3 regions of the Pseudocitrobacter sp. 73 genome follow, and region 3 is predicted to be linked to each of the others. Evidence: predicted binding sites of a transcription regulator. Region 3 holds the regulator's gene; each other region holds the start of a gene.

Region 1 (10,772 bases), on a different contig from region 3:
ATCGACGCCTTCAGCTCTGGCGATAGGGTATCCAGGCTCGCTTTCTCCACTTTTTTCAGGCTGTCCTGAAATTCCTGAAGTTTAAGCTCCTGGGTCAGCTCGTTTTGCACCGTTGTCGCCAGAGAGCGCAGCGCGCGAATCCAGCCAACAACCGTTTTAACCGCAACCGGCAGACGTTTTGGCCCCAACACGACAAGGCCAATCACGAACACCAGCAGCAGTTCACTGAAACCAATATCAAACACGAATTACACCTGCTCGTTGTCGTGGCGTTTCGCTTCGTCTTTTTTCACGTCTTCCTGCTTATCAGTAATTGATTTTGCAGTGAAGTCCGCATCCTGAGTCGACTTGTCTTTCTTGTCATCGTCATCACCCATGGCTTTCTTAAAGCCCTTGATGGACGCACCCAAATCAGACCCCAGCGAGCTCAGCTTTTTAGTCCCGAAAAGCAGAACCACGATAACGACGATAATCAGCAACTGCCAAATACTAATACCACCCATACATCTTCCTCTGTGATAGATGATGAAATAACCATTGACGCATTATACGTATGCGCCCTCGTGATAGCGATGCAAAATTCAGCGCGTTTTACGCCAGCCAGCGAACCATACCACCAGCCCCGCGCCCATGAGCCACGCGGGCATGAAGCCCCATTCCGGGCGATTTATTAGCAGTAGTGTACCGCTCAATAATAAAACAGCACCTATACCAAAGAGATACCGTGACTGACCCTGACGGGTACGATGCACGGTGATGTCGCCGGCAAGCTTATCCAAACTGCTCTGTAAATGTTTGCTCTGGCGCAAACTGTCGTACACCAGTTCCGGTAATTCGGGCATTTTTTCGATCCAGAACGGCGCTTTTGCTTTCAACGCGCGAACCAGCGCCGGAATGCCTATCTGATCTTTCAGCCAGGATTCCAGGAACGGCTTCGCCGTTTGCCATAAATCGAGCTGCGGATAAAGCTGTCGCCCCACGCCTTCCACATAAAGCAGCGTTTTTTGCAGCAGCACCAGCTGCGGCTGCACTTCCATGTTGAAACGGCGCGCAGTGTTAAATAAGTTTAGCAACACATGCCCGAAGGAGATTTCCGCCAGCGGTTTCTCGAAGATAGGTTCACAAACGGTACGAATCGCGAACTCGAAATCTTCAACGTTGGTATCCGGCGGTACCCAGCCAGAATCAACGTGTAGCTCGGCCACTTTGCGGTAGTCTCGGTTAAAGAAGGCGATGAAGTTCTCCGCCAGATAGCGCTTATCTTCTTTATTCAGCGAGCCAACAATACCGCAGTCGATGCCGATATATTGCGGATCTTCCGGGTGCTCGTAGCTGACAAAAATATTGCCCGGGTGCATGTCCGCATGGAAAAAGCTGTCGCGGAAGACCTGGGTGAAGAAGACCTGCACGCCACGCTCTGCCAGCAGTTTCATGTTGGTATTTTGCTTCAGTAACGCTTCGGTATCCGACACCGGAATACCGTAAATGCGCTCCATCACCATCATGTTTTCGCTGCAATAGTCGGAGTACACTTCCGGCACATAGAGCATCGGGCTGTCTTCGAAATTGCGCCGCAGCTGAATGGCGTTCGCCGCTTCGCGCAGCAAATTCAGCTCATCAATCAGCGTTTTTTCATAGTCGCGCACCACTTCAACCGGGCGCAGGCGACGACCATCTGGCAGCAGGCGAGGAACCCAACGCGCCAGACGGTAGATAAGTTTCATATCCGCTTTGATAACCGGCAGGATGTCCGGGCGGATGACCTTGATCACTACCTCTTTGCCATTCTCTTTCAGACGCGCGGTGTGCACCTGAGCAATCGACGCGGACGCCAGCGGATTAATATCAAAATCGTCAAACCAACTTTCGATAGGGAGATCCCCCATCGCTTTTTCCATCAGCTTTTGCGCTTGTAAGCCGTCAAACGGCGCAACGCGGTCCTGAAGCATACTGAGCTGGTCGGCAATATGCGGCGGGAAGAGATCGCGGCGGGTAGAGAGCATCTGGCCGAGTTTGATCCAAACCGGGCCTAACTCCTGCAATGCCAGACGCATGCGTTCACCCAGCGGGCGGTCTTTGTGGCGATTTGGCATCCAGAACAGCATCCGACGCCAGATTCGCAGCGGCAGGGTGATGCGCATTTTGGGAATGAGCTCATCGAGCCCGTAACTCAAAAAGGTGTGGATGATAAAATACAGGCGCCGTAATTCTCCTGGCGTCATTTCCCCTCCAGTTTTTCCAGCCGCTTCGTCAGCGCTTCAACGGCGCGTTCCACGGCCATTGTCTCTTCAGCGAACCAGGCTAATTCCAGCGCGCCGGGCGCCAGTCGCCACTCTTCGGTAACGGCCTCCGCCACGTAATGCTGTTGGCGAGCCAGACCTTGCTGCAGGAACTTCGCGCCGCCGCGCAGGACTTTACTGACGCCTTCGGCGGCGATATCACCGGTATAGGGCGCCAGCAACTCTGCCGGGTCAAACTCGGCCAGGTCGGCCAGCGCGACAAGGTTTTGCACGACCTGGATGTCACCCTGCACTTCCAGGTCACCGTTGCGGATGAGTGCCGTCAGTTGCTGACGATTACGCAGTTGCGGCAGGACGCCGATACGCGTCGCGACAGTACAGTCGGCCTCGCCTTCCCACGCCCCCAGCACATCGACCTGCCGCTCGCTAAACACCAGCACCAGCGGCGACGTGAACTCTTTGAGTTCAACGCGCAACACTTTCCCCACCAGACGCTGCCGGGCAGGTTTAAGCGCCCGCTCACGCCACAGAAAAGTGTTCAGCGCCGTTTCGATGCCGGCAGTCACTAAGGGTTTTAAAGGCATCTGGCCCTCCTGTCAGAACTTATAGCCACGATGCAACGCCACAATGCCTGCCGTCAGGTTGAAGTACTCAACGCTATCCATCCCGGCATCCTGCATCATCGCTTTCAGGGTTTCCTGATCGGGGTGCATACGGATGGATTCCGCCAGATAGCGGTAGCTTTCTGCATCATTCGCCACCATTTCACCAATGCGCGGCAGGATGTGGAAGGAGTAAGCATCATAGGCTTTGCTCAGCGGTTCGATGATCGGTTTTGAGAACTCAAGCACCAGCAGGCGACCACCGGGTTTCAGTACGCGATACATCGAGCGCAGCGCTTTTTCTTTGTCGGTAACGTTACGCAGACCGAAAGAGATAGTGATGCAGTCGAAAGTGTTATCCGGGAACGGCAGCGCTTCGGCGTTCGCCTGTACATACTCCACGTTGCCAATAACACCGTGGTTGCGCAGCTTTTCGCGCCCCATTTTCAGCATAGAGTCGTTGATATCAGCCAGCACGACGCGACCGGTTTCTCCCACCATGCGAGAGAACTTCGCCGTTAAATCACCCGTACCGCCTGCCAAATCGAGGACGGTCTGCCCACGACGAACGCCGCTACAGTCAATGGTAAAACGCTTCCATAAACGGTGAATACCAAACGACATTAAGTCGTTCATCACATCGTATTTTGCGGCCACAGAGTGGAAAACGTGAGCGACCATGTCTTCTTTCTGGGATTTGGCGATTGTCTTAAAGCCAAAGTGCGTCGTGTCTTGTGATTCCTCAGCCATCTCTAAGCCTGCTTATAAAGAAAATGTTCATGGAGTGTAACAGATTGGGCGCAATTGCCCTACGATTCAACCCCGTCACACTCCCTCAAACGGGGTTAACCGTTACCTGCGGCCAGGGGATCGTCATCCTCAGAATCAATCCCTTGCCGCAAACGAAACTCATCATCCTGCGCCGTAGCCTGCTCGACTAAATCCGGATTAATCTCGCGTTTCACCTCGACACCGAGGTGACGGAACGCTTCCGTTTGCGCAAGCAGGTTCCCGCGCCCGGAAGAGAGTTTCTTCATCGCCTGACGATAGTTGTCCTGCGCTTTATCCAGGCTCTGCCCAATGGCGGACATATCATCAATAAACAGGCGCATTTTGTCGTACAGACGGCTGGCCCGTTCAGCGATCTGCTGTGCATTGCGGCTCTGGTGCTCATAACGCCAGAGATTGGCAATGGTACGCAGTGCTACCAATAAAGTAGTAGGACTTACCAGCATAATGTTATTTTTTAAAGCTTCATTGATCAGTTCGGGCTGTCGGTCTAATGCCAGCAAAAAGGCGGGTTCGACAGGGATAAACATCAGGACGTAGTCCAGCGATCGTAGCCCCGGAAGCTGTTGATAATCTTTTCGACCCAGCAGGCGAATATGATTACGCACCGCCGCGATGTGCTCCTGGAGCGCCAGTTCACGGGTGTAATCGTCTTCGGCATTGAAATAACGCTCATAGGCCACCAGCGTCATTTTGGCATCCACCACGACATCCTTTCCCTGTGGCAGGCGAACAATGACGTCCGGCTGCATACGGGCGCGGGTATCGGTTTCGATACTGACCTGAGTTTCGTATTCGTAACCCTCCCGCAGGCCAGAAGCTTCCAGTACACGCGTCAGCACCACTTCGCCCCAGTTGCCCTGAGTTTTATTGTCGCCTTTTAACGCGCGCGTCAGGTTGACGGCTTCACGCGTCATCTGTTCATTCAGCTGTTGCAGATTACGAATTTCATGGGCAAGCGTATGGCGCTCTTTTGCTTCCTGACCAAAGCTGTCCTGCACCTGGCGACGAAAACCATCAAGCTGCTCGCGCAACGGAGTAAGCAAACTGTTGAGGCTTTGACGGTTTTGCTCATCAACCCGACGATTGCTGTGTTCAAAGATACGATTCGCCAGGTTTTCAAACTGCTCGCTCAGACGCTGCTCGCTGTTGATCATCTGGCGAATTTTGTCCTCAGCATGGTGTTGCGTGGCTTCAAGTCGGGTGGTCACTTCACGCAGATCGGCCTCCAGCGAGGTGTTGATTTCACGCAGGCTGCGCAGTTCATTATTCAGCAGCTCACACTCCTCGCGCCAGTGCGCGTTTTGCGCCAGCTGTTGCTTCGCGGCGCTCAGTTCGCCGTAGATATCACGTTCTTCGGCCAGTTGTTCCGCCCGCTGCTGCGCCACACGATAGCTCGCGGCCAGCCAGCCCAGCGCAACACCCGCCAGTGCAACCAGAAAATAAATAAGAATGGCGATATCCACAATGCCCCCTGCATGAACGACTTACGGCAAAAATAGAATTGTGCTGTATAAATGTCCAGTTTGAAAGGGTTTTCCTGCGAGGAGGTACGCAAATTGAAAAAGGCCGAACGTGTCGGCCTTTAAGAAGAGAAGAAGGATTACAGCAGGCGGCGTGCCGCTTCCACAACGATTTTCACCGCATGGCTTTCGGTTTGTTTCATCGTCTCAGCGTTCGGAATCTCCTGCTGAGTACGGTTCACAATCACGCCTGCAACCATCCCTGCGCGCAGCCCCTGGCTGGAGCACATGGTCAGCAGCGTCGCGGATTCCATCTCGTAGTTCATCACGCCCATCGACTGCCACTCTTCCATGGAGCCTTTGAAGCGGCTAACCACGCGGCCTGAGAAGGTATCGTAGCGTTCCTGACCCGGATAGAAGGTGTCGGAAGAGGCCGTTACGCCAACGTGGGTGGTCGCGCCAATCTCTTTAGCTGCCGCCACCAGCGCGGTGGTGCAGTCGAAATCCGCTACTGCCGGATATTCCATCGGTGCAAAGTGCAGGCTCGCGCCGTCCAGACGAACGGATGCGGTGGTGACCAGTACGTCGCCCACGTTGATATGCGGCTGAATCGCACCGGTAGTGCCGACGCGCAGGAAAGTGCGGATACCCAGTTGGGCCAGCTCTTCAACGGCAATAGAAGTGGATGGGCCGCCGATACCGGTGGAGCATACAATCACCGGCTTGCCATCAAGTTCAGCACGCCAGGAGGTAAATTCGCGGTGAGATGCCAGTTTGACCGGCTTTTCCATCAGCGCGGCGATCTTTTCCACACGCTCTGGATCGCCAGGGACGATAGCGAGCGTAGCCCCTTGTAAATCATTTTTGGTGAGGCCGAGATGAAAAACATCAGACTTAGACATAGAAAACTCCTCTGTGGATCGGGTTTGTCAGAAGAAGCAAAAAGCCACTTTACAGAAGACGGAGGCAACATTTCGTGACCACCGTCACCTGGAGTCAAAAATATTGCATAAGATTCCACGCAAAAAGTGATTCACATCACATTAACAAGTTATATCTTCCGTTGTTGCACAAAAATCGCCCGTCTTCAGGCACTGTGATTTGTCTATATTAAAGAAGCGCTAAAAGCTCATTTAAAGGTACGGAGAATGCCATGACCAACAACCAACCTGGATTTGCACCTGCCGCATCCCCTCACGCCGCTACTGCCGTTCATACTTCTGACGAGGCGATTATTGCCGGCGAGACCTCTATTCCGTCTCAGGGCGATTTACTGCCCGCTTACCACGCGCGTCCAAAACAGAGCGATGGCCCGCTTCCGGTGGTAATCGTAGTGCAGGAGATTTTTGGCGTCCATGAACATATCCGCGATATCTGCCGTCGCCTGGCAAAAGAGGGCTATCTTGCCGTCGCGCCGGAGCTCTATTTCCGTCAGGGTGATCCCAATGATTATGCCGATATCCCGACCCTCTTTAATAATCTGGTCATGAAAGTCCCTGACGCACAGGTGCTGGCCGATCTTGACCACGTTGCCAACTGGGCATCACGCAATGGTGGGGATGCCAGCCGCCTGATGATCACGGGCTTCTGTTGGGGTGGCCGCATCGCCTGGCTGTATGCCGCGCATAACCCGCAGTTAAAAGCCGCCGTCGCCTGGTATGGGAAATTACTGGGCGATAAATCACTGAATTCACCGAAACATCCTGTCGATATCGCCGTCGAACTCAATGCGCCGGTACTGGGTTTATACGGTGGTCAGGATACCGGCATTCCGGTTGATACGGTGGACACCATGCGCCAGGCGTTGCGCGCTGCGAATGCCAAAGCGGATATTATTGTTTACCCCGATGCCGGGCATGCGTTCAATGCGGATTATCGTCCGAGCTATCATGAGGAATCTGCGAAAGATGGCTGGCAGAGAATGCTGGCGTGGTTTGCGCAGTATGGCGCGAAAAAATAAACGCTTTGCCCGGTAGCGCTTTCGCTTACCGGGCCTGTTAAACTTACCCTCGACGCAGATTCTGCGCCGCTTGCACCATGTTCGCCAGCGCCGCGCGCGTCTCTGGCCAGCCGCGGGTTTTCAGGCCACAGTCCGGGTTGACCCACAGGCGTTCCGCCGGGATGCGCTGTTCGGCTTTCTTCAGCAGCGCTTCAATCCACTCCACGCTCGGCACGTTCGGTGAATGAATGTCATATACGCCAGGCCCGATTTCGTTCGGGTAATCAAACTCTTCAAATGATTCCAGCAACTCCATGTCGGAACGCGAGGTTTCGATAGTGATGACGTCTGCATCCAGCGCGGCAATGGAATCCATGATGTCATTGAACTCGCAGTAACACATATGCGTGTGGATTTGCGTGTCATCTTTCGCCACGGCGGCGTTAATACGGAAGGCTTCCACGCCCCACTGGAGATACGCGTCCCAGTCGCAGCGGCGCAGCGGTAAGCCTTCGCGCAGTGCCGGTTCGTCAATCTGGATGATGCCAATTCCAGCGGCTTCCAGGTCCGCCACTTCATCACGCAGCGCCAGCGCAATCTGTTTGGCGATGGTTTCACGGCTCACGTCTTCACGCGGGAAGGACCAGCAGAGAATGGTCACCGGGCCAGTCAGCATCCCTTTCACCGGCTTGTCAGTCAGCGACTGCGCATATTTTGCCCACTCCACGGTGATCGGAGCCGGGCGGCTGACGTCACCAATAACAATCGGCGGTTTCACACAGCGGGAACCGTAGCTCTGCACCCAGCCGTTTTGCGTAAAGACGAAGCCGTCCAGATGTTCGCCAAAGTACTCCACCATGTCGTTACGCTCGGCCTCGCCGTGAACCAGGACATCAAGCCCTAAACGTTCCTGCTCCACAATGGCCTGTTTAATCTGTTCCGCAATGCCCGTGCGGTAGTTGTTGGCATCAAGATTACCCTTTTTGAAATCCAGGCGCAGGGTGCGAATTTCCGTGGTTTGCGGGAAGGAACCAATCGTGGTGGTCGGCCAGGCAGGCAGGTTAAAACGCGCACGCTGGGCTTGCGCTCGCACGTCATAAGCATTTGCACGCTGGCTATCCTGCGCGGTAATGGCCGCCAGACGTTTTGCTACCGCCGCATTATGAACGCGGGTTGAGTGACGACGCGCCTGAATCGGGGCGCTCCACGCTGCCAGCGCAGACGTATCACCGCTATTGAGCGCATCGCGCAACAGCGCCAGTTCTTCACATTTTTGCAGAGCGAAGGCAAACCAGCTTTTCACCTCCGCATCCAGACGCGTTTCCACACTCAGATCGATTGGGCTGTGCAGCAATGAGCAGGACGATGCCACCCACAGCGAGCGTTTGCCGACGATCTCGCAGATTTGTGCATATTTTTCCGTAAGATCGGCGCGCCAGACGTTACGTCCGTTAATCAACCCGGCGGAGAGCAGCCAGTCGGCAGGCAAGCGCTTATGCAGTTCGGCAACATCATCTTTGCCATGAACCAGGTCAACATGCAGGCCCTGGATCGGCAGAGCAGTAATGGTATCCAGATTAGGTGTGACGCCTTCAAAGTAAGTCGTCAGTAGCAATTTCACCTGCCCCTGAAGAACGTCATAAGCGGATTGATAGGCTTCCCGCCATTCCTGCGGCAGTTCCAGCACCAGCGCCGGTTCATCAATCTGTACCCACTCGATATCGCGTTTTGCCAGCTCACTCAGCACCTGCTGATAAACAGGCAGAAGGTCGTTCAGCAAACTCAGACGATCGAATGCCTCGCCTTTGACTTTACCCAGCCACAGATAGGTCACCGGGCCCAGCAGCACGGGCTTCACTTTATGGCCCAGCGCCAGCGCTTCGTCCACTTCTTCCAGCAGTTGTGTCCAGGTCAGTTTGAACTGCTGGCCTTTGACGAACTCCGGCACCATGTAATGGTAATTAGTGTTAAACCATTTGGTCATTTCGGCTGCTGCCGCCGGTTCACCGGTAGGTGCGCGGCCACGGCCAATGCGGAACAAGGTATCGATATCCACCGATCCATCGCTGTTCTGATGACGAGCCGGAACGTTACCCAGCATCAGGCTGGTCGTCAGAACATGGTCGTACCAGGCGAAGTCGCCCACCGGAAGCAGGTCAATGCCTGCCTGTTTTTGCTGATCCCAGTGACGCGTGCGCAGTTCACGCCCCACTGACAGCAGTTCTTCCTGAGTCGAGTTGCCCGCCCAGTAACTTTCTTGCGCCTTTTTCAGCTCGCGACGCAGGCCAACGCGAGGAAAACCGAGGGTGTGATTAAGAATTGTCATAGTATGCCTCTTATGGAATTTTCATGTTTTAGACGTCCAGATGTTTACACATCCATAATTGGCGGTTACTGTATATTCCTCAAGCGCAAATTGTTCATGCCGAAGTGAAGGACTTTCATGATCGAAGTTAAACATCTGAAGACGCTACAAGCGTTGCGGAACTGCGGGTCGCTCGCCGCTGCGGCGGCCACGCTGCATCAGACCCAATCCGCCCTTTCCCACCAGTTCAGCGATCTGGAACAGCGCCTTGGCTTTCGGCTATTTGTACGTAAGAGCCAGCCACTGCGCTTTACACCGCAGGGCGAGATCCTGCTCCAGTTGGCAAACCAGGTGCTGCCGCAAATCAGTCAGGCGCTTCAGGCCTGTAACGAGCCGCAGCAGACACGTCTGCGCATCGCAATTGAGTGTCATAGCTGCATTCAATGGCTGACGCCTGCACTGGAGAACTTCCATAAGAACTGGCCGCAGGTGGAGATGGATTTTAAATCGGGCGTCACGTTTGACCCGCAACCTGCGCTGCAGCAGGGCGAGCTGGATCTGGTCATGACCTCCGATATTCTGCCGCGCAGCGGGCTGCACTATTCGCCGATGTTTGATTATGAGGTACGTCTGGTTATCGCGCCTGACCATCCACTGGCGGCAAAAACGCGCATTACGCCGAAAGATCTCGCCAGCGAGACGCTGCTGATTTATCCGGTACAGCGCTCGCGCCTGGATATCTGGCGTCACTTTCTGCAACCGGCGGGTATCAGCCCGTCGCTGAAAAGCGTCGATAACACGTTATTGTTGATTCAGATGGTTGCCGCGCGAATGGGGATTGCCGCGCTGCCGCATTGGGTGGTAGAGAGTTTTGAACGCCAGGGTCTGGTGGTGACAAAAACGCTGGGCGAGGGTTTATGGAGCCGGCTGTACGCCGCTGTGCGCGATGGCGAGCAGCGTCAGCCGGTCACGGAGGCGTTTATTCGTTCAGCGCGGAACCACGCGTGCGATCATCTTCCGTTCGTGAAGAGCGCGGAGCGACCCACTTTCGATGCACCCACAGCGACGCCAGGATCACCAGCGCGCCTGTAATGAATGTCGGCCAGTGCGGCTGTTGATGCCAGATAGCCAGGTTAACCAGCAGCCCCGCCGGCACGTGCATGTTGTTCATGATGCCCAGCGTTCCGGCATCTACCTGAGTTGCGCCATAGTTCCACATGAAGTAGCCAATTCCGGAAGCCACCACGCCAAGAAACACCAGAATGCTCCATTGCAGCGTGGTCTCCGGCATCTTCTGAGCATTGCCCAGCAGCGACCATGCCACAATCGCCACCAAAAACGCGCCAAGATAGAACCACGCAAAAGCGTTATGCTGCGGCATTGGGCGGATTTCCATCAGACGTTTGTATCCCACCATGCCAATCGCAAAGGTGA
Region 2 (10,772 bases), on a different contig from region 3:
GGCAGGTCTGGCTCAGCGACGCGGCAAAACCTTATCAGAAACCATTGTGCAGTTGATCGAAGACGCGGAAAACAAAGAGAAATATGCCTCGAAGATGAGCACCCTGAAGCAGGATCTACAGGCGCTATTAGGCAAAGAATAATCGTTTAAACCTTTTGTTCAGGCCAAAAAAAAACCCCGCAATGCGGGGTTTTTTCATAAGACGATAACTTAAGCCTGCGGCTGAGCTACAACGTCTTTGATACCTTTAACTTCGATCTCTACGCGACGATCCGGAGCCAGGCAGTCGATCAGTGCAGCGCGAGCTTTCACGTTGTCACAGGTGTTGCCAGTAACCGGGTTGGATTCGCCCATGCCACGTGCAGAGATTTTGTCAGAAGGAATACCTTTAGAGATCAGGTAATCAACAACGGACTGAGCACGTTTCTCGGACAGACCCTGGTTGTAAGCGTCAGAACCGATGCGGTCAGTGAAGCCCAGAACAACTACGGAACCGTCTTTCGGATCCAGGTTGCTCAGCTGGCTGTACATCTGATCCAGAGCCTGCTGGCCTTCTGGTTTCAGAGTTGCTTTGTTGAAGTTGAACAGAACGTCAGACTTCAGAGTGAAGTGTTTGGTCTGTACTTCTGGAGCCGGAGCCGGAGCCGGTGCAACTACTGGAGCTGCATCTTCCTGCTGGCCGAAACGGTAGGAAACACCTACGCTCAGCAGGCCGTTGTCCGGACGACCACCAACGGTGTTCGCGTCACCGATGTTGTTAGTCCACTGGTATTCCAGACGGGTAGCGATGTCACGGGTAACCGCGTATTCAACGCCGCCAGCGAATACTGGGGATACGCCAGTGTCGTGGTCTTTGAAGCCGGTGTTGTTTTTAGCGTCTGCACGCCAAACCATACCACCCAGACGAGTGTAGATGTCCAGATCGTCAGTGATTGGGTAACCCAGTTTAGCGGTCAGCTGAACGCCCTGAGCTTTGAAAGCACCGTTCTGCTCGCTGCCTTTGTACGGCATGCGGCCTAACCAGTCATAACCCATTTCGAAACCAACGTACGGGTTAACCTGATAACCACCGAAGGCACCTGCGCCCAGCTGGCTTTCATGGGTCGGACCGTTGTTGTCGATCTGGTTGTTACCGACATCGTGGAACTGAGACCAACCCAGTTTAGCACCAGCATACCAGGTGTTATCTTTCGGAGCGGCCTGCGCTACGGTAGCGAAACCAGCCAGTGCCACTGCAATCGCGATAGCTGTCTTTTTCATTTTTTGCGCCTCGTTATCATCCAAAATTTGCCATGAAAATCTAAAAGACTCACGGTTAAATCCTTCACCGGGGGCGTGACTTATTAATTACTCAGCAGATCTCTGCGGCGTAAGCTGATCACCCCTGGCGATGTAAAGTCTACAACGTAGTTGGAAACTTACAAGTGTGAACTCCGTCAGGCATATGAAAAAAAAGGGGTTGTATACACAATATTTAACATTTACGGCTAGAATTTATGCGAGATAAAATTCTGAGAACCGCATCACATCAGCGTTCTCAGGAATTTCAGCTCCTGAAACATGCTCTTAACGAGAGCGCAAAAAAATTTCCAGGAAAATTCCTAATTTCTTTTAATGATACAAATTTGAGTGAATTTTTAGCCCATTCAGTTGTCCTGCTGGATGAGAGGAAGAGTTAACCGGGCGCATGATAAACGCCATGGCATTTCCTTCCTCGGCCGCATTCATCAAGCGGGCATGTTCCTGCTCCGACAATTCTTCCGCCACCCAGGCGATAACCACACTATAGTTCCCTGTACGTAATGCGCGCTCCATGGCGTCAAGCATGTTGTACGAGGACATCTGGCGAAGCTGCATGACTTTGGATAATGGTAGACCGGAAGCCTGAACCCACTGGCGACTCAGTTTTTGCTGAGGCGTAAGCCACAGCTGCCAGCGCGATTGCTGACCGAGCTGTTGTAATAAAGGCAGCAGGAGTAACTGCGCCATCATGGGTTGATCTTCGCGATAAACCACCTCGCTTACCAGGGCAGGGGAGGCCTGTACAGGAGACGCGAAACTGTGATGAGTCGCAGACGCAGCCGCGACAGAAGAACGATTTACAACACCAGATGTATACATAGCTCATCCAACCTTGTGGGTTACTGTATGAATATACAGTACTACCCCTGACACTAAAGATCAACCCCATTTTCTGAAAGCGACTCGCAAATTCGCACACCAAATTCACACAGTTCTTGCCGTGTCGACGGAAGTTACTTATGTTGCTCATTACCGGATCTATTAACAGTTCCAATGTTTGCAACCACATGATTAGTAAAGGATAATCATGAAAAAAATATCATATAAACGGATTTATCAATCCCAGGAATATCTTGCGCCGCTTGGGGTCGTGCGTTCCCGATCGCTCTTTGGGGGCTATAGCCTCTCGGTAAACAACACGGTGTTTGCCATGGTCTCAGAAGGAGAACTGTATTTGAGGGCTTGTGAAGAAACGGCTGTTTATCAACGTAAAGAGAAAACGCCACTCTTAACGCTTAAGAAGAGAGGCGGCCCACTGCAACTTAACTATTTTCACGTTGATGAAACCTTATGGCAGAACCACAAATTATTGCTGCGCTTAAGTAAGCTTTCATTAAAAGACGCACTGCGAGAGAAAAACGGTCGTCAGGTTTCACAGCGACTGAAGGACTTACCCAATCTCTCCTTCCATATGGAGTTATTAATGGCTGAGGCGGGAATCAAAAACGTGGCCGATTTACGCCAGTTAGGCGCAAAAGACGCGTGGGCGAAATTACGCCGTCTGCGCGAGAATCTGAGCGTAGGGTTTATATTATCGCTCGAAGGGGCGTTGACCGGCGTTCACGCTGCAGCCGTTCCTTTGAGCCGACGCGATGAGTTGATTGACTGGGCAAGCGCGTTGAACATCCACACGCCCGCCCAGGTCGATTAAGCGAGCACGCGTTGCTGCAGACGGCAAATTTCCGGTAGCAGGGCAACCAGCAAGCCGATTTGTTGCACAACCAGCGGCTCTTTACTGTCCGGGCGTGGCTCAAGATGGCGGATGCGTTCCGCCAGCCCAACCAGCGCTTCCTGAACACGATCTTCATCCGTAGGCAGATGATGGAAAGCGTCGTCGACATAGCACACGGCATCGTCCAGCAGGGCCAGGATATCCGGGTTAGTGAGCTTTTCACGGTGTGCGCCGAGCGCGGAGATATAGCTGGTGAGCGTATGGTTCAGGCACAACAAACGGAATGCTGTTTCTCGCATCTCATTGGTGACCTTGGGTTCCGTCGACATATTTGATACGACCGACGCCAGTTCAGCATCGCGATTATGTGCGTCGCGGCGGGCAATACGATAGGCAAGACGGTTGTCGCGTCCCTGATGATACTGTTCGAGAATCGCATCCAGATAGCGGCAGTTCGCATTCACTGCACGGGCAAGCACCCGAGGGAGATCTCGGAACTTCCAGTCCGGCCAGATAAAACTGACAGCGAACCAGGCGATACCACAACCGATCAGCGTATCGATAACGCGCGGCAGCGCTACCTCAAAGCCTTCTCCCAGCAGGTTGAAGCACAACAGCACCAGCAGGGTAATGAACATCGTGGCGTGGGCGTATTGGACATTACGAAAGGCGAAGAACAGCACCCCGGTTATCACAATCAGCACCAGTTGCCCTTCCAGCGACGGCACCAGCAAGAGAACAGGAATACCCAGCGCCACGCCGACCAGTGTACCGATAATACGCAATGCCAGACGATGGCGCGTGGCGTTGTAGTTTGGCTGGCAGACAAACAGGCTGGTGAGCAAAATCCAGTAACCGTGGTTCAGGCCGGTAAGCTGGATAAATGCATACCCGGCGCAAAGCACCAGCGACATTCTTACCGCGTGGCGGAACAGGGCAGACTCCGGAGACATATTCATGCTCAGACGCAGGCGAATATCGCTAAAGCCGTGCAGGCCGTCATCGGCGAGCAGGGTTTCCGTTTCGCTTTTTGCCTGGGCTTGCGCCTGTTCGGATTCGATAGTGGCCAGCTGTGCGTCAATCGCCCGCAGGTTATTAAGCAGAAAGCCCAACGCTTTCATCTGTTCTGGTGACGCACCACTTCCCCGGACGCGATCTAACGCGGCATCCAGATGGGTAAACGCCCGCTCAAAACGGCTGTCATGCTGGTAAGGCGTACGCAGCAAAATCGCTTTCGAAAGCTGCTGGCAAGCCTGCGCCTGCATAGAAAGCAGACGCTGGAAGCGGAACATCACGTCACTGTAGCGGAAAGTATCGCGTAACGTCTGATACTGAATATGCGAGGAGCTGGCCCGCTCGTGGATATCCTGCGCCACAAAGTAGTAGTGCAGTGTGCGACGCGTCCCGCGCTGGCCACGGTCGCCGCGCAGACGCGTCAGCAACGAGGTTTTGGTCTGGTTGAGCGTCGCCATCAGCTTGCCGTTTGCCAGTGCCAGTTCATACAGCGGAGCCTGGTTTTCGTCTTCAATGTCTGGATCGAACAGACGTGATTTCAGTTCCAGATAATGTGCCAGCTGTTCGTAGGTACGGGCGATATTATCCTGTAACGGACGGATCGGGAAAATCAGATGCCCGGTGAGGGTTAGCAGGTTATACCAGACAGCGCCGGCGATCAGCAGCATCGGTTGCTGATACCACTGGGAATAGAGGGAAACGCCCAGCATGGTATAGATGGCAATCAGCAGCGCGCCAAAGGCTATTGTGGCGTAGCGCTGCCCCAGGCAACCTAAAAGAATAAACCCGGTAGTCGATACCGTCAGCCCCAGCGCAAACAGCCATGGCCAGGGGAAGAGCAATTCGACGGATGCGGAAGCAATAAAGAAGCAGATTAGCGTAATGACCAGATTACGCAGACGTCCAGCTAAACGATCGTCAAGGTCGGTCAGCGCCGCCGCAACGACGCCGAGAGTTAATGGAATGGTCAGTTTTGAATCGCCGAGCCACCACGGCAGCGCCGTGGTGCCACACAGGGCGATAAAAATCCTGACGTTATAAAGCCATGCGCTGTTCCATGTATAGCGGCGTAGCAGGGGACTTAACATAAAGATAATCAGCCCCGATTACTGAAAGCGACGACGCGCATTGGCTTCGCGCGCGGCGCGAGCCACTTCAACCGGTACTACGCGACGGCCAACTGGCCACAGCGCAATCGCCGCAATTTTGAAGTTGGCGATGCCCACCGGAATCCCGATGATGCTGATGCATTGGGTGATACCTACCGCGATATGCGACAAGCACAGCCACCAGCCAAACAGCACCAGCCAGACGATATTGAGCACGGTGCCCCCCGCATTCAGCACGCTGTTTTTCGACTGCGGCTCAAGCTCATCAACATGCACCGCTTCGTTGCCGTAAGGGATCAGCGACAGTTTGGTTATCTCCCAGCAGGAACGGGTGAGCGGCAGGGTGATAATAAAAATGACACTAAAGAACGTTGCTACCAGCCAACCTAAGGTTGTAGCAAAACCACCTAATACAAAATTTAAAATATTCAGAACGGTACGCATAAATCCTCTGTGCGGCCTGTGAATAATAAGTCCGGGTAATTGTAACGTTTTTTTGCGCTGGAGCACCTATTCTCTGGCGGTTACACTGTGTGATATCGAAAAAGTCAGGATTCGGCGAAGATGGAATTAAGAGCGACAACATTGGGCAGGCGCATGGCGCAGCATCCTTACGATCGGGTTGAGCTTCTCAACGCGGGGGTTAAGGTATCGGGCGAACAGCATGAATATCTCATTCCTTTTAATCAATTGTTGTCGATTAACTGCAAGCGCGGTTTAGTGTGGGGTGAGCTGGAATTTGTCCTCCCTGAAGATAAAGTTGTCCGTCTGCACGGTACAGAATGGGGCGAAACTCAACGTTTTCATCGTCACTTAATCACCCGCTGGCAGGCATGGAGCCAGGAGATGAGCGACATTTCCGCCGATGTGTTACAGCAACTGCTGGCGGAAATTGCTGACAATAACGACGCCGGGAAATGGCTTACCCGCCAGCAGACTGCGATTATCCGTCAGCGGATTTTGCATGCGCTGGAAGGTTTGCCGGTGCCGGTGAGTCGTCTGGACAGCTTCGACAATTGTCGCGAGGCGTGGCAACAGTGCCAGGCCTGGCTTAACGATGTGGAAGCCAGCCGTCAGGCGCATAATCAGCGCTATACCGACTCGATGCTGGAGCAGTACGCCGATTACTTCGAACAGGTTGAATCCTCACCGCTTAACGATTCGCAGGCGCGTGCGGTGGTGAACGGTGAACGCTCGCTGCTGGTGCTGGCGGGCGCAGGTAGCGGTAAAACGTCGGTGCTGGTGGCGCGCGCAGGCTGGCTGATGACACGCGGTGAAGCGGCAGCAGAGCAAATTTTACTGCTGGCGTTTGGGCGCAAAGCGGCGCAGGAGATGGATGAGCGTATACAGGAGCGTCTGCGTACGGATGCGATATCCGCGCGAACCTTCCATTCCCTGGCGTTACACATCATTCAGCAAGGCAGTAAAAAAGTGCCGGTGGTCAGCAGACTGGAAAATGACACCGCCGCCCGCTACAAACTTTTCACCGACTGCTGGCAGCAGCAGTGCAAAGAGAAAAAAGCCCAGGCCAAGGGCTGGCGCTTATGGTTGCAGGAAGAAATGGGTTGGGAGGTTGGCGAAGACAATTTCTGGAACGATGCGAAGATCCTCAAACGGATGGGCAGTCGACTGGACCGCTGGGTTAGCCTGATGCGCATGCATGGTGGTACGCAGGCCGAGATGATCGACAACGCGCCGGAAGAGGTTCGTGAACTGTTCGGCAAGCGCGTTAAGCTGATGGCCCCGCTGCTGAAAGCGTGGAAAACCGCGCTAAAAGAAGAGAACGCGGTGGATTTCTCCGGGCTGATTCATCAGGCCATTAACGTGCTGGAAAAAGGGCGCTTTGTCAGCCCCTGGAAACACATTCTGGTCGATGAGTTTCAGGATATCTCCCCACAGCGTGCGGCCTTGCTGGCAGCGCTACGTAAGCAGAATTCACACACTACGCTGTTTGCCGTGGGGGATGACTGGCAGGCAATTTATCGCTTCAGCGGTGCACAGTTGTCTCTTACCACTGCTTTTACGCACTATTTCGGTGAGGGCGATAACTGCGCGCTGGATACCACCTATCGCTTCAACGGTCGCATCGGTCAGATAGCCAACCGCTTTATTCAACAAAACCCGCACCAATTGCATAAGCCATTAAACAGCCTGACGGCCGGTGATAAAAAGGCGGTTACCCTGTTGCCGGATGATCAGCTTGATGCGCTGTTTGATAAGCTAAGCGGTTATGTCACCGCGGATCAGCGTATTCTGGTGCTGGCGCGGTATCACCATCTGAAACCACCTGCACTGGAAAAAGCCGCCACCCGTTGGCCGAAGCTGAATATCGATTTTATGACCGTGCATGCCAGTAAAGGTCAGCAGGCGGATTACGTGATTGTGCTGGGTTTGCAGGAGGGGCAGGATGGCTTCCCTGCACCTGCGCGGGAATCCATCATGGAACACGCGTTGCTGCCGGAGCCGGAGGATTTTATCGACGCCGAAGAACGTCGTTTGCTGTACGTGGCGATGACCCGCGCCCGACACCGCGTGTGGTTGATGTTCAATAAAGAGAATCCATCGCCGTTTGTCGACATGCTTAAACAGCTGGATGTACCGGTGGCGCGTAAACCGTGAAAAAGAAACCCGGCGTGATCGCCGGGTTGATGAATTACTTCAGACGATGGGCCAGATAACGCTGATAATCCGGAATCAAAATATCTACCGGGTCGCTGAAATGCGGCGACTGAATAATGAGATCGGCCGTTGAGGCGTTGGTGGCGACCGGAATGTTCCAGACGGTCGCCAGACGCAACAGCGCCTTGACGTCCGGATCGTGCGGCACGGCGTTTAGCGGGTCCCAGAAGAAAATCAGCACATCAATTTTCCCTTCAGAGATGAGCGCGCCAACCTGCTGATCGCCGCCCATCGGGCCGCTCAATAGCGCATTCACTTCCAGACCTGTGGCGCGCGCCACCAGGTTTCCGGTCGTGCCGGTCGCCGATAACGCGTGCTGTGCCAGCACAGCTTTGTGGCGATCGACCCATTTCATAAGCATATCTTTGCAGTGGTCGTGGGCAACCAGCGCAATGTGTTTGCGCGCAGGCAGTGTGCGAGTGGTGAGTTCCATAGCGTAATATCCTGATCAATAAATGCAGACAGATTACTGGATGGGAATACTGCTGCAAGCTTTAAGGGTAAAAAATATGATGAGTGGTGAAATTGGCGGCAGTGCGCGCGTTTATGGCTGGCCTGGGCGGATTGACGTACACTTAGCGCAAAGGCCAGGAGGATAATGATGACTGAAAGTGATATTGCAGACATTTTGAACACTACGCGCACCATTGCGCTGGTTGGCGCAAGTGACAAACCCGATCGCCCAAGCTATCGGGTGATGAAATATTTGCTGGATCAGGGTTACCGCGTGATACCGGTCTCGCCAAAAGTGGCGGGTAAAGAACTGCTGGGTCAGAAGGGCTACGCAACGCTTGCGGATGTGCCGGAAAAAATCGATATGGTTGATGTTTTCCGTAACTCAGAAGCGGCCTGGGGCGTGGCGCAGGAAGCGGTAGCCATAGGGGCAAAAGTACTATGGTTACAGCTGGGCGTGATTAACGAACAGGCGGCCGTGCTGGCGCGCAATGCGGGGCTTAGTGTCGTGATGGATCGCTGCCCGGCGATTGAAATTCCGCGTCTGGGGCTGGCGAAATAATTGATTCCGCCCGGTGGAACACTCGGGCGGTCTCTGATTTTCCTGCGTACAGAACGCCGTTAAACGGTCAGCGCATTCACCACGTCGGCGACGCTGACAACGGCTTTAATGCCGCCAATCCCGGTTCCCAGTGAGATATAACCTTCATCCGTATTGCCTTCCAGCATACCCAACCGCAAGCCACGAAGCCCGCCCATCGCGTGGCCAATCTCCTCTTTACTGGCCCCGGACTTGTCCATAGCGACCAGTTTCTCGGTCAGTTTCCCCGGCAGAGAGCGGTAGTAGTCCGGCAGGGTACGGAACAGACTTAAATCCAGCCCGTTTGCCGCGACAATTTTTTCTTTAATCGATTGCGGTACGCGGTTTTCCAGCGTGCTGATAAACACTGAACCCGCGAAGACACCTTCCGCGCCCAATGCGTGGGCGGCTCTGGCTGTACGTTGATCAACAATCCCCCCGGCGGCGAGTACAGGCACGTTTTCTACAGCATCGACGATCATCGGGACGATGGAGAAGGTGCCCAACGCGGTGGCAGGCAGGGTTCCGCCTTCGTCAAAACCGGTCGCTACGATGATATCCGCGCCAGCGCGTTCCGCTTCACGGCTGTTGGCGGGCGTAGGGTTGATATCACGATAAATAATGGCAATGCCGGCGGCTTTTAGCTCAGCAAACAGCGCAGGAATAATCGCGCCTTCACCATAGCCGGTATAGACCACGGCTTTCACCGCTTCTTCTTTGACAACCTTCAGGATGCCCGGCGTCCAGATGTCGTTCTGCGGTGAAGGGATAAGATTCACGGCAAACGGCTTTTCGGTTAATCGCTTGGTTTTGCGGATCTCTTCGCGCATTTTCTCGGCGGTTTCTTGCGGGGTAGAGACCGCCGTTTCAGCGGTAAGACCTGCGTTTGGCCCCAAAACCCCCAGCCCGCCGGCATTGCTTACGGCGGCAACCAAACGCGCATCGGTTAACCACGAGAGTGGGCCCTGAATAACCGGTTTTTCAATGCCTAAAATCTGGCAGATACGATTCGTTTTCATGATCTTATTTCCCCGTCACGAACTCAATTCTGGTGTGGGAGGGAGTGTATAGCGATTTATTGTTCATAAAAATAGTGAAAAAAGTTATTCACTGTTATTAAATTAGTAACAATAAAAACTGGCGACGGTCATCGCACATGCAATTGAATCTGTTTGAAAATATTAAGATATTCATGGAAATAGTCGACGCCGGAAGCTTTACACAAGCGGCGGAAAACCTGGAACTGCATCGCCCGGCGGTCACTAAAGCGGTGCAGCAACTGGAAACGCAATGCGGCGTCCGCTTACTTCAGCGCACCACGCGGCGCATCGCGTTAACTTCGGAAGGCGAAGAGTTTTACCGCCGTAGCAAACCTTTGTTGTATCAGGCCGATGAACTCCTGGCATCATTTGCGCCTGACCGCCCATTACACGGGCAGCTGCGCGTCGATATGCCGGTTGCCTTTGCTCGTCAGTTGGTGGTTCCCCGGCTCGCTGAATTTTATGCCGAACACCCTGACCTTGAGATTATCCTCACCGGTAGCGATGTACGGCGCGATATGCTGCGCGAGGGGCTGGACTGCATGCTGCGCGTCGGGAAGCTTGATGACGGCGACTATATGGCGCGCCCGATGGGCGAGGTGAGGAGAATGACCTGCGCCAGCCCAGGGTATCTTGCGCAGCATGGCACGCCGCAGACGCTTGACGATCTGCGTCATCATCAGGCCATTAACTGGATTGTCAGCAATAATCGCGAGATCGTGCCCTGGCACTTTACGACGTCTCAGGGCGTCGAAGAACGCGTTCTGCCGGGGCGATTGATTCTGGATAATGCCGAGGTCTATATTTCGGCGGGTCTTTCCGGGCTCGGATTGTTGCAGGGGATGAATTTCTTCTTACAGCCCTATATCGATAGCGGGCAGTTGGTCGAGGTACTGCCGAATTTTCCCTGCCCATCGCGTAAG
Region 3 (10,772 bases):
ATCAGCGCCGTGGCGACGAAAAGCGCGGCAATAATGCCCAGTAGTGAAACGCCCGTTACCAGCAGCATCACAAAAAATCCAATCACGAACAGTAGCTCAAACATGACTCTCTCCCAAAGATATCGTCATTCTCTGTCTGTGCTATTACAAAAATCATGCCAAAATTAACTTATTGAATATCAATAAAAACGCCCGACAACTACGTGCCGGGCGTGGTGAATTTGACCAGTTTTTAGTGAAATTTTAACGCTTATCGGCAACCAGCTTCAGTGCGTGCTCCAGCACGTTGATATCCGCTCCGGCTTTGTGGGCATTCTCGCTCAGGTAGCGACGCCACTGGCGCGCGCCCGGAATGCCCTGGAACAGGCCCAGCATATGGCGAGTCACGTGGCCCAGATAAGTACCGTTACTCAGTTCACGCTCGATGTAGGGATACATTGCACGCACCACCGCAACCGGGTCCGCATCCGCACCTTCGATGCCAAAGATTTCGCGATCAACCGTCGCCAGAATGCCGGGGTTCTGGTACGCCTCACGCCCGACCATGACGCCATCCATATGTTCCAGATGGGTTTTCGCCTCTTCCAGCGATTTAATGCCGCCGTTGATCGACATTGTCAGGTGTGGGAAGTCGCGCTTCAGTTGATACACGCGTGGGTAGTCCAGCGGCGGGATCTCACGGTTCTCTTTTGGACTGAGACCAGAAAGCCAGGCTTTGCGCGCATGGATGATGAACATCTCGCACTCGCCGCGTCCGGCAACGGTATTGATAAAGTCGCAGAGAAATTCGTAGCTGTCCTGGTCGTCGATGCCAATACGCGTTTTCACCGTCACAGGAATGGATACCACATCGCGCATCGCTTTCACGCAGTCGGCGACCAGTTGGGCATTGCCCATCAGACAGGCGCCGAACATCCCGTTCTGTACGCGATCGGACGGGCAGCCGACGTTGAGGTTAATCTCGTCATAGCCACGCTCTTCTGCCAGTTTCGCGCACTGCGCCAGCGCCGCCGGATCGCTACCGCCAAGCTGCAATGCGACCGGGTGCTCTTCTTCGCTGTAGGCCAGGTAGTCGCCCTTACCGTGAATAATCGCTCCGGTGGTGACCATTTCCGTGTACAGCAGCGTGTGGCGCGACAACTGGCGCAGGAAGTAGCGGCAGTGTCTGTCGGTCCAGTCGAGCATCGGCGCGATGGAGAATGTCTGGCTGTGGACAGGCTTGCCAGGTACAGCCTCAAAACCTGATATCGCGGAGCCTTCACTGATTTGTTTATGAGTCATTAGCGGGTATTTCCAGACATTTGTTGATTGAACCGCCCATATCTACCATCTGTAAATAAATATAAAGGCGAAAAAGTAGTATACCGGGAATCCCACCTCTTTGGCAGAGAGGGCTGAGTCTGAGGGCTGAGTCTGAAGCCAGGAAACAGAATTGCGAGCCAGATAATAGACACCATTTCAAAGTGGTGTTTCACTCGGATTTGATCGCACTATATTCAGGGCAATTTATCCAGGCTTAAGCAAGATATGCTCCTCTGCAATCGGAAGAAACATTGCCCATAAATACGTTGTCTCCACCTCTACTTTACTTATGCGCAGTGACAAGGAGAGTTTATGAACAGCACATTGTACACGTTACTTACGGACCCCAGGTTATATGACCTATTCGGAGATAACGACAACTTAACCGTCAGCCAGTTATGGGTACTAGAGATTGAACGTGAAGGTGTGAGTGAGCGACGCTTTTTGTACGGACGGTCGCTACCGGGAACCTTCCAGTCGGACCGCTGGAGCGGTACGGTTAGTAGCAAAACTCAACTCGATGAAAGTATCTCGATCAAGACTCACGCCTTAACAGTGCTTACCTCAGCGAAGAAATTGAAACTTTTCATCGAGCACTTCACCAACGGTTCAACACTTGAGAAAGCCAGCTTGCTCTCAGGGCTGAGTATCAATGACAAATTAGCTAACTCGGTGGGTAACTGTAAATTCGGTGAGAACTGCATCATTCGCCCAGTAATGCATTTGCCGACACGCGATTACTATCGATTCAAGTCCCGTCATCTCAGTCCAACCAGCTTTTGCAGTGTGGATAGCGCCGCAATTTTGTCTGAAGGTAAACCAAGGGTATTCAGCACCCCAGAAGGATATGACAAAGCGATTGCCGAAGCCGCATTCCAGGCATTGGATGCAGATACTGGTCTGGAGTTCTCTGGAATCGACGCCTGGCGAATCGGGGATTTTGAGTTAATTTGCGCTCCGGGTCTTAATACCGCAGAACGACGCAAATATGAGATTTATCTAAAGGGACCGCAGTCATCATTGACATTATTTGAACCACTGACCCGTGAACCTTCAGATCTACTGGTTATTATTAAATTATTCAGTGATGACAGCACTCAATTTTCGTACATCACCACACTCAATAAGAACGCCTCTTATCCCCTTCACCACACATTTGAAATCAATGCGATTCAAAATCAGGCCTGCACAGCTTATACGATGGAAATCTATACACCTGGTATTAATGGGGAACCGTCATTCCTTCTGCTTCAAATCGGCGCGCACTTTTTGCGCGAAATGCATCTCAATACGCAGATAATGGACTCTATTAGGGCTACTGATCAGTTCACATGGTTGGCAAAAAAAGTACCTAAAAAGGAGAAAGCCAGGCTGGAAGCTGCAGGATATATTGGGCGTGCCGTTACACCTTCCCGATCAACAATGGGTGGGAATATGAGAGATCCATGGGTTCCACTCAACAGGCTTATCCAGAACAGAGTCGAACAGTTACACCCGAGGAAATCTGATGGTCAGTTCTTTCCCACACTCGACAATAGTAATGGTATGAGTCGTCTTGAGTTGAAAGATTGGCTCAAAAACATTTTCGAACGGCACCACGATGCGAGAATAGCGTGGATCGACCCGTATATGGAGGACGTCGGCATCGACCTTCTCAATCGCTTAGGTACCACCCGTGCTGATTATCTAATCATCACAACAGAGAGAATATCGAATAATGTTTGTACTAAACTGAACGGTCAACATAGCCGTATTGAGAAGCTTTTGGCGAGATGCTCGGACTGGAATAATGGCTACTATGGAAGCGTTAGGCTCAAGGTACTTGCAGTGCCGGAAAGCAAACTGCACGACCGTATGATCCTTATAAGGTCAGCAAATGGTCAGCCACTCGCAGGATATCATCTTTCCAACTCTATTCAGAGAGCTAGCGAAAACCATCCCCTCTTAGCGACCCCAATCCCTCTTGACGTGATGCCGCATGTGTTTGAGTACATTGATCAGATCATCCAAAGTACACTCCATAGCGACGGTAAGACTCAACCCCCTGCAAATATAGTTTTCAATTCTGATGAAATCGAAGCACGCGAGGAAGACCAGCGTAAGGACTTAATACACCACAAATCATTCGACGAACCGCCATACGCAGGTTATGTCCTGGCCTGGTGGCTTGATGATGATCAGCTCTCTGGTTTATCAGGCGCGGCACTCATGGAACAGATGGGTGCCAAAGGATACGTTAAGGAGGGGCGGCTTGACCCTGAGCGCTTTGACTCTCTCCCAGCCAAATTTTGGACTGATGGGTTGTCATTTGCCGATTTTTCTTCAGCCTGGGACGCCCTTGGTTATGTAATAGCCCATTCTCCAGCGAGTCGCTACGCGGGTGGGTTCTACAATAAAGAGCAGCCATTGTTATCTCCCCACGTTACGCTTGCTCTTCTGGAGCATATTTCCCCTAGCCGGGCAAATGCGCTACCGCCACGCCACACGAAAGCACAGCTAGATATTGAGTACTACCGTTCACAGGCACTCACCACATTATTGCTTTCGAAAACTGACCCCTTCGATATATTCCAATACTCGCCCGTAGGGACGTCATGGAGCGACTACTACGCGATAAAATTATTATGGTCACATGCACCAAAGCAGTTAATCAGCTGGCTGGACGCGATACTCTCTAAACCAATCGAATATCCTCGCAGCCATGCACTGGTGGTTGAAACTCTTAAACATATTTGTTTGTGTGTTAGCTTCGACAAGCATCATGAAGAAATCGACGCACTATTGCAGAGCAAGGCAAGTATCATTGTCTGGATAGGGCTTCACGCTCTTGAAAGCGCTATTAATAAAGGCGATTGGGAGATCGAAACGCTCTCAAAAATTGACTACATCGAATCCGCGACTGTACGACGAACTATCCTGTGCTGGCTGATTAATGAAGCTAATTTCCTCAATTCTGCAGCTAAGCCACAGCTCATCAACGCATTAACCCAGTCATTGAATGCTCCACTCACAGATGAGGAACTCAAGAATATCCTTCAACCCGTCCGTGGCCGCCTTGGTAGGTTACACCATTTCACGCCCTGGATTCTTGAGTCCATGCTTATCCCCATGCTGGAGCAAAAGACTATCGATATCAGCCAGGTCGCCCGCCATTGGCTAACAGAGCTGCTGACTCAATGGCGATCTGCGCTCAAAAACGACAGTATTGGTTTCACCCCAGAAGCGGACGGGGCATTCACTGATGAGCTGGCTGCAGTGACACGATATTTAAGCTCGGGAGATCAGGAGTATATTCTCAAAGAGCTTCGAAAAGTATTTGATGCATTGGCGCGTAATATCAGGTTGCCCCTGGGTGCTCAGAGAGACTGGAAAGCCTTCAGTAATGCACATCAAGTGAATCTTTGGCTCTATGCGCTCGCTCGAAAGATTTCAGCACTGGAGCCTTCTGAACCATTGAGTTGGAAGGAACTTATCCTCGAGAGTGAAGAAATTATCGAGCGAATCCAGCCATCGCATTGCAACTGGTTGTCCCGCAATCAGTTGCTCACTTATGTGAAGGGCGACCCCGAACAAATTCGTGATCATAGCCTTCATCAAATAATCCAGAGAGCGATAGCGCCACAATAACCTAAGGTCAAATCAGGGGCCGCGTCGTTCATAATGTGACAGCCAGGCCCCATATTTAACAACGCACGTCAGAACGTGACGCTTAACTGCGCGCCAGCCCCCCAGGTTTCATCTTCACCAACCAGCCCCATCAGGTCGACATGCACGCGGTTAAACGGCGCGAAACCCACACCGCCGGTGAAGACATTACTGTCATTATTCTTCACGTCCGCACGATAACCGGCGCGCACGGCGAGCCAGTCGAGCGGACGAACTTCCGCCCCGACGCCAACATACTGCGAGTTATCCTCGCTTTTAAAGCCTTTCGTCTCAGTCAAATCGCCATCGGCGCTCACGGTCACCAAATCGTTATGCCACGCCACCCCCGCGGTCACCAGCGGGCGAATCTGATAGGTGTCTTTATAGTTGGTGGTCACGCCCGTTTCGCCATTGGTGATGAAGACATCTTTGGTGTCGATATCCCGGGAGATCAGGTTTTGCCCGCTTACGCCCACCGTCCAGTTCTCGCCAAAGTCTGCTGCAATACCGGCATCGACGTTAAAGCCGGTATCATCGTTGCGGTAGCGGCTGCTGTTCCAGTCGCTGCTGTCATAATTGTAGATAGAGGTGGTGTAGTTATAGAGCCAGGTTTTTTGCAGCTTTGGCGTGATGCCGACTGAAACGGGCACATCGCCCACGTCGAATTGCCGCGCCACGGCGACGCCGTAGTCAGAGACAATCGCCACCCGGCCCGATGCGGTAGAATTGAGGTGTTTGGTGATTTCGTCCGAGCCTCCCACAACGGCTTTCCCGGCCTCGGTAATCGCCGTCACCTGGCTGCCTTCGATCCCACGCAGATAGTCGATATCGCCCTGATCGATTGCGGAACTCACCCGGCCATGCGCGTAGGCTTTAGTGACAAACGCCACCGAGAGCACGTCGTTTGGAATACTGACGGCAATCCCTGCTCCTCCGCTGGCGCGCGCGGTTTTACCCTTCAGATAATCCAGCTCGCTGGCCAGATCGCCTGCCGCGCCCTGAAACTGCCCTAACGTACCCTGCGGGTCGAGCAGAATATCCTGCAAGGTGAGGTCATTAAGTACGCCGCGATAGTTATTCACTTTGTCATTAATCTCGTCGATTTCATCCTGAAGATTGTCTTTGTCGGTAATTTGCGCGCCCACGGCAGGAAGAATTACCGTAATGTCATCGTCTGGTTTGGCTTTCGCCAACAGCGCCGGGTTAATCAGCACGCCGCTCCCATAATTTGCCGACGCAACGCCGGTGCCCCCCATCGCGTCATTCCGCGCTTCTGACCAGGTGTTGGCGGCATGCGCCTGATTTGCCATAAATAAAGATGCCGTCAAAGGAATAAGCGAATATTTAATGTTTATTTTCACAGTCGTACCGTTTGTTTGCAGGTGAAAACGCCCCTTGCGAATAACGCCTAAGGGGGAACTATTGCTGCGAAAAAGTGGAATGAAGTGAGAAAAAGCAGGATATATCTGGCTTTTCGCCTTATCGTTCTTATTAACGTTACCCTTCCTATTTATAGATGAGTGACACCGCGCTTCCCAGCATTTATGCCATTCAATCAGGCTTAAGGATGTGCTTTAAGATTTACCTCAGGTTGGCGATTATTCAGACACTCGGTGTTTTTGCCATAACATGGTAAAGTAGAGGTCTATTTCCCCCGTAGCGCGAGGACGCAAAATGGATAAGACCACTTCGCAAGATATGTTGGCGCAGGCTGAAAAGCTGTGTGCGCAGCGCGGCGTGCGCCTGACTCCACAGCGTCTGGAAGTGCTACGTCTGTTGAGCCTGCAACAGGGTGCTATCAGCGCGTATGACCTTCTCGATCTGTTACGCCTGAAAGAGCCGCAGGCCAAGCCGCCTACCGTTTATCGCGCGCTGGAATTCCTGCTCGAGCAAGGGTTTGTGCATAAGGTGGAATCCACCAACAGCTACGTGCTGTGCCATCTGTTTGATCAACCTACGCATACATCAGCAATGTTCATCTGCGATCGCTGCGGCGTGGTGAAGGAAGAGTGTGCGGAAGGCGTAGAAGATATTATGCATATGGTCGCGGCACGCATGGGCTTTGCCCTACGTCATAACGTAATTGAAGCGCACGGCCTGTGCGCAGAATGTGTGGAGGTAGAGGCATGCAGTTCACATGAACATTGCCACCACGACCACACAATTCAGATCAAGAAAAAGGCACGGTAATTCGAGGGTTGGCACATCCTTGTACCAGCGGGTAGAAACGCTTATTGAGGGGAGTTAAGCGTTACGCATCAGCGAGATTACCAACGGTAATCGTTATGGGTTTCCCAATCGCTGACTTCTTTCTCGGCCTGGTCTTTAGCATATCCATAGCGTTCCTGGATTTTACCGACCAGCTGATCGCGTTTACCTTCGATAACGGTCATGTCATCGTCGGTCAGTTTGCCCCATTTCTCTTTCGCTTTACCTTTGAACTGTTTCCAGTTACCGCTGAGTTCGTCTTTGTTCATCATCAGCTCCTTATCATTCGATCATGGATGAGATATCACTTCGTCCTTCGGCGTTCATTTCTGCTGAACGTGATAATAAGTGTAGAAGAGGATATTACTGACGATTCACTATTCAGAATTTTTAACCATCCTCGCCGTTAAGTCTGCGGCGAAAACCAGGTGCCTTTTTGCCAGTGACGACGCCAGATAACCGCCAGCGACAGGCCACGCAGCGCAAGGAATACCGCCAGTGCCAGCCATAAACCATGGTTGCCTAATACCGGCACCGTCAGCAGCGTTAAGGCGAACCCGGCGGCAGCCACGGCCATGCTGTTACGCATTTCCGCACCCCGTGTCGCACCAATAAACATGCCATCCAGCAGATAACACCAGACACCGATTACCGGCAAGACTGCCTGCCAGAGCACATAGCGATCGGCAAGCTGCTGCAACGACGGCAGTGACGTCAACATTGCCACGATATGGCTGCCTGCCAGGGCGTACACCAGCGCAAACGCCAGCGCCACAATCCCTGCCTGTCGGCATGCCGCGCGCCAGACCTGCTGCAACTGGCTATCATCACGCGCGCCATAAGCCTGCCCGGAGTGCGCTTCCACAGCATAGGCAAAGCCATCCAGCGCGTAGGCGGTGAAAGTGAGCATGGTCATCAGTACCGCATTGACCGCCACCACATCGCTGCCCAGCCGCGCGCCAAATACGGTTAATGCGCCAAAGCAGAGCTGAAGCAGTAACGAGCGCAGCATAATGTCGCGATTGAGCGCCAGCAGGCTGCGCATATTTCCGCGCCAGGCCGTCTTCAGCATTTCAGATGTAATACCGCGCAGCACCAGCACCTTACGCGCCATCAGCAGGCCAATGAGCATCGTGGCATATTCGGCAATCACCGTCGCCAGCGCCGCCCCCTGCAAGTTCATATGCAGGCCCATCACCAGCCACAGATCGAGAACGATGTTCAGGACGTTGCCGACGATCAGCAAAATTACCGGTGCACGCGCGTACTGAACGCCGAGCAACCAGCCCAGCAACACCAGGTTGGCCAGCGAGGCGGGCGCGCTTAACCAGCGAATTTCAAGGAAGCGCCGCGCCTGCTCCAGCACCGCATCGCTGCCGCCGACAACGGTGAGCGCCAGATTAATCAGCGGACCTTTGAACAGTACGATAAGTAACCCTGCCCCCAGCGCCAGCAGCAGCGGTTGCACCAGCGCACGGGCAAGCCGAAGGGGATCTTTCGCGCCGAAGGCCTGCGCAGTTAAGCCGGTGGTACTCATACGTAAAAAGAGCAGCAGCATAAACAGGAAGCTGGTTGCCGTTGCGCCAATCGCCACGCCGCCGAGATAGACCGCGCTATCCAGATGACCAATTACCGCCGTATCCACCAGCCCCAGTAAGGGAACCGTGATATTGGAGAAAATCATGGGGAGGGCGAGACGCCATAATGCCTTGTCGGCAGCCGTGAAGAGCGACATGGTTAGGAACCTGAACAGATAAGAGAACGGACAACGGCGCATAAGCGCCGTTGTTATTGGGAGAGGATTACAGCCATTCGCCGTTGCGGATCACGCCAACGGCCAGCCCTTCAATAGAGAAGTTCTGACGGCGAAGATCGACAACAATCGGAGAGAATTCGCTGTTTTCAGGCAACAGTTCGACGACGTTGCCCTGTTTTTTCAGGCGTTTTACCGTCACTTCTTCGTCGATACGCGCGACAACCACCTGGCCGTTACGCACGTCCTGGGTTTTGTGCACCGCGAGCAGGTCACCGTCCATAATACCGATATCTTTCATCGACATGCCGCTAACCCGCAGCAGGAAGTCAGCGTTTGGTTTGAACAGTGAAGGATCGACCTGATAGTGACCTTCAATGTGCTGTTGTGCCAGCAGCGGTTCACCTGCGGCGACGCGGCCAATCAGAGGGAGGCCGGTTTCTTCTTCAACCAGCAGACGAATGCCACGCGAGGCACCCGAAACAATTTCAATGACGCCTTTACGCGCCAGTGCTTTCAGATGCTCTTCCGCCGCATTCGGGGAACGGAACCCCAGGCGCTGAGCAATTTCCGCACGTGTCGGCGGCATGCCCGTTTGGCCGATATGATCTCGAATGAGATCAAACACCTCTTGCTGCCTGGTCGTTAACGCTTTCATTCCGCCCCCTGGGTGTATATACAGTTATGCTGTGAGTATATACAGTCAATGGCTATTTTGGAACCGCAAAACACACAAAATTCAGGAGTTTTCGCAGATTCTGCGAGCCTTAATGGAAATGTGACCACAACAGAACGGCCCAGGTCATCACCGCAACGAAAATCGCCAGCAATACCGCCGCGGACCCCATGTCTTTCGCGCGCCCCGAGAGTTCGTGATACTCCGAACCAATGCGGTCAACCACGGCTTCCAGCGCACTATTGAGAATTTCCACTATCATCACCAGAAGGACGGAGCTAATCAGCAGGACGCGGGTAATGGCGTCAACGTCCAGCCAGCAAGCAATGATAATGGCCACAACCGAGGCGACCCCTTCCTGACGGAACGCGGCTTCGTTTATCCACGCCGCGCGAAAACCTTTCCAGGAATAACCAGCCGCTTTGATAATTCGGGTGAGTCCAGTGGTATTATTGGCCATCAAATAGAACCTTTTAGCGTTATACGCATCAATGACAGTAGCTGTTATCGGCGGTAGAACAGAAATCCTGCTGACTTTCTGATATTCTTGCCGCGCATTTGCATGATTAACCAGAGGCTTTACATCGTTTATGTCCGGTTGGCCACGAATTTACTACAAATTACTGAATTTACCATTAAGCATACTGGTAAAAAGCAAGTCTATTCCGGCAGAGCCTGCCCAGGAATTGGGGCTCGATACCTCGCGCCCAATCATGTACGTCCTGCCTTATAACTCTAAGGCCGACTTACTGACCTTGCGCGCCCAGTGCCTGGCGCACGATCTCCCAGACCCGCTTGAGCCGCTGGAGATCGACGGCACCTTACTGCCCCGCTATGTGTTTATCCATGGCGGCCCGCGCGTGTTTACCTATTACACGCCGAAAGAAGAGTCTATCAAGCTGTTCCACGACTATCTTGATCTGCACCGCAGCAATCCGAATCTGGACGTGCAGATGGTACCGGTATCGGTGATGTTTGGTCGTCGTCCGGGGCGTGAAAAAGGCGAGGTGAACCCGCCTCTGCGCATGCTGAACGGCATTCAGAAATTCTTTGCCGTCTCCTGGCTTGGCCGCGACAGCTTTGTGCGTTTCTCACCGTCCGTCTCTCTGCGCCGCATGGCCGATGAACACGGTACCGATAAAATTATCGCGCAAAAACTGGCGCGCGTGGCGCGTATGCACTTCGCTC

The links. The regulator LexA, encoded in region 3, represses DNA repair genes until DNA is damaged. The targets are predictions, from matches to a motif close to TNCTGTATGTACATACAGNA.
Region 1: a site for LexA is predicted at 5,139-5,158, ahead of rmuC (DNA recombination protein RmuC). Genes of this name have one in related genera too.
Region 2: a site for LexA is predicted at 2,143-2,162, ahead of sulA (SOS-induced cell division inhibitor SulA). Genes of this name have one in related genera too.

Annotation. Positions count from the first base shown of each region.
Region 1 is NZ_VTZO01000032.1:65,237-76,008, reverse strand. It holds gene tatB (Sec-independent protein translocase protein TatB) at 1-245, opposite strand, end outside; gene tatA (Sec-independent protein translocase subunit TatA) at 249-503, opposite strand; gene ubiB (ubiquinone biosynthesis regulatory protein kinase UbiB) at 582-2,222, opposite strand; gene F0Q32_RS23315 (SCP2 domain-containing protein) at 2,219-2,824, opposite strand; gene ubiE (bifunctional demethylmenaquinone methyltransferase/2-methoxy-6-polyprenyl-1,4-benzoquinol methylase UbiE) at 2,837-3,592, opposite strand; gene rmuC (DNA recombination protein RmuC) at 3,688-5,097, opposite strand; gene udp (uridine phosphorylase) at 5,235-5,996, opposite strand; gene F0Q32_RS23295 (dienelactone hydrolase family protein) at 6,248-7,054, shown strand; gene metE (5-methyltetrahydropteroyltriglutamate--homocysteine S-methyltransferase) at 7,098-9,359, opposite strand; gene metR (HTH-type transcriptional regulator MetR) at 9,477-10,430, shown strand; gene bioP (biotin transporter) at 10,318-10,772, opposite strand, start outside.
Region 2 is NZ_VTZO01000001.1:189,254-200,025, forward strand. It holds gene matP (macrodomain Ter protein MatP) at 1-142, shown strand, start outside; gene ompA (porin OmpA) at 211-1,260, opposite strand; gene sulA (SOS-induced cell division inhibitor SulA) at 1,612-2,121, opposite strand; gene F0Q32_RS00805 (TfoX/Sxy family DNA transformation protein) at 2,330-2,953, shown strand; gene yccS (YccS family putative transporter) at 2,950-5,076, opposite strand; gene F0Q32_RS00815 (YccF domain-containing protein) at 5,095-5,541, opposite strand; gene helD (DNA helicase IV) at 5,662-7,716, shown strand; gene mgsA (methylglyoxal synthase) at 7,751-8,209, opposite strand; gene F0Q32_RS00830 (CoA-binding protein) at 8,378-8,791, shown strand; gene F0Q32_RS00835 (nitronate monooxygenase family protein) at 8,851-9,828, opposite strand; gene F0Q32_RS00840 (LysR family transcriptional regulator) at 9,966-10,772, shown strand, end outside.
Region 3 is NZ_VTZO01000003.1:48,787-59,558, reverse strand. It holds gene pspG (envelope stress response protein PspG) at 1-104, opposite strand, end outside; gene dusA (tRNA dihydrouridine(20/20a) synthase DusA) at 244-1,281, opposite strand; gene F0Q32_RS02185 (VPA1262 family protein) at 1,615-4,929, shown strand; gene F0Q32_RS02180 (conjugal transfer protein TraF) at 4,998-6,257, opposite strand; gene zur (zinc uptake transcriptional repressor Zur) at 6,622-7,137, shown strand; gene F0Q32_RS02170 (CsbD family protein) at 7,215-7,424, opposite strand; gene dinF (MATE family efflux transporter DinF) at 7,562-8,890, opposite strand; gene lexA (transcriptional repressor LexA) at 8,958-9,566, opposite strand; gene F0Q32_RS02155 (diacylglycerol kinase) at 9,676-10,044, opposite strand; gene plsB (glycerol-3-phosphate 1-O-acyltransferase PlsB) at 10,175-10,772, shown strand, end outside.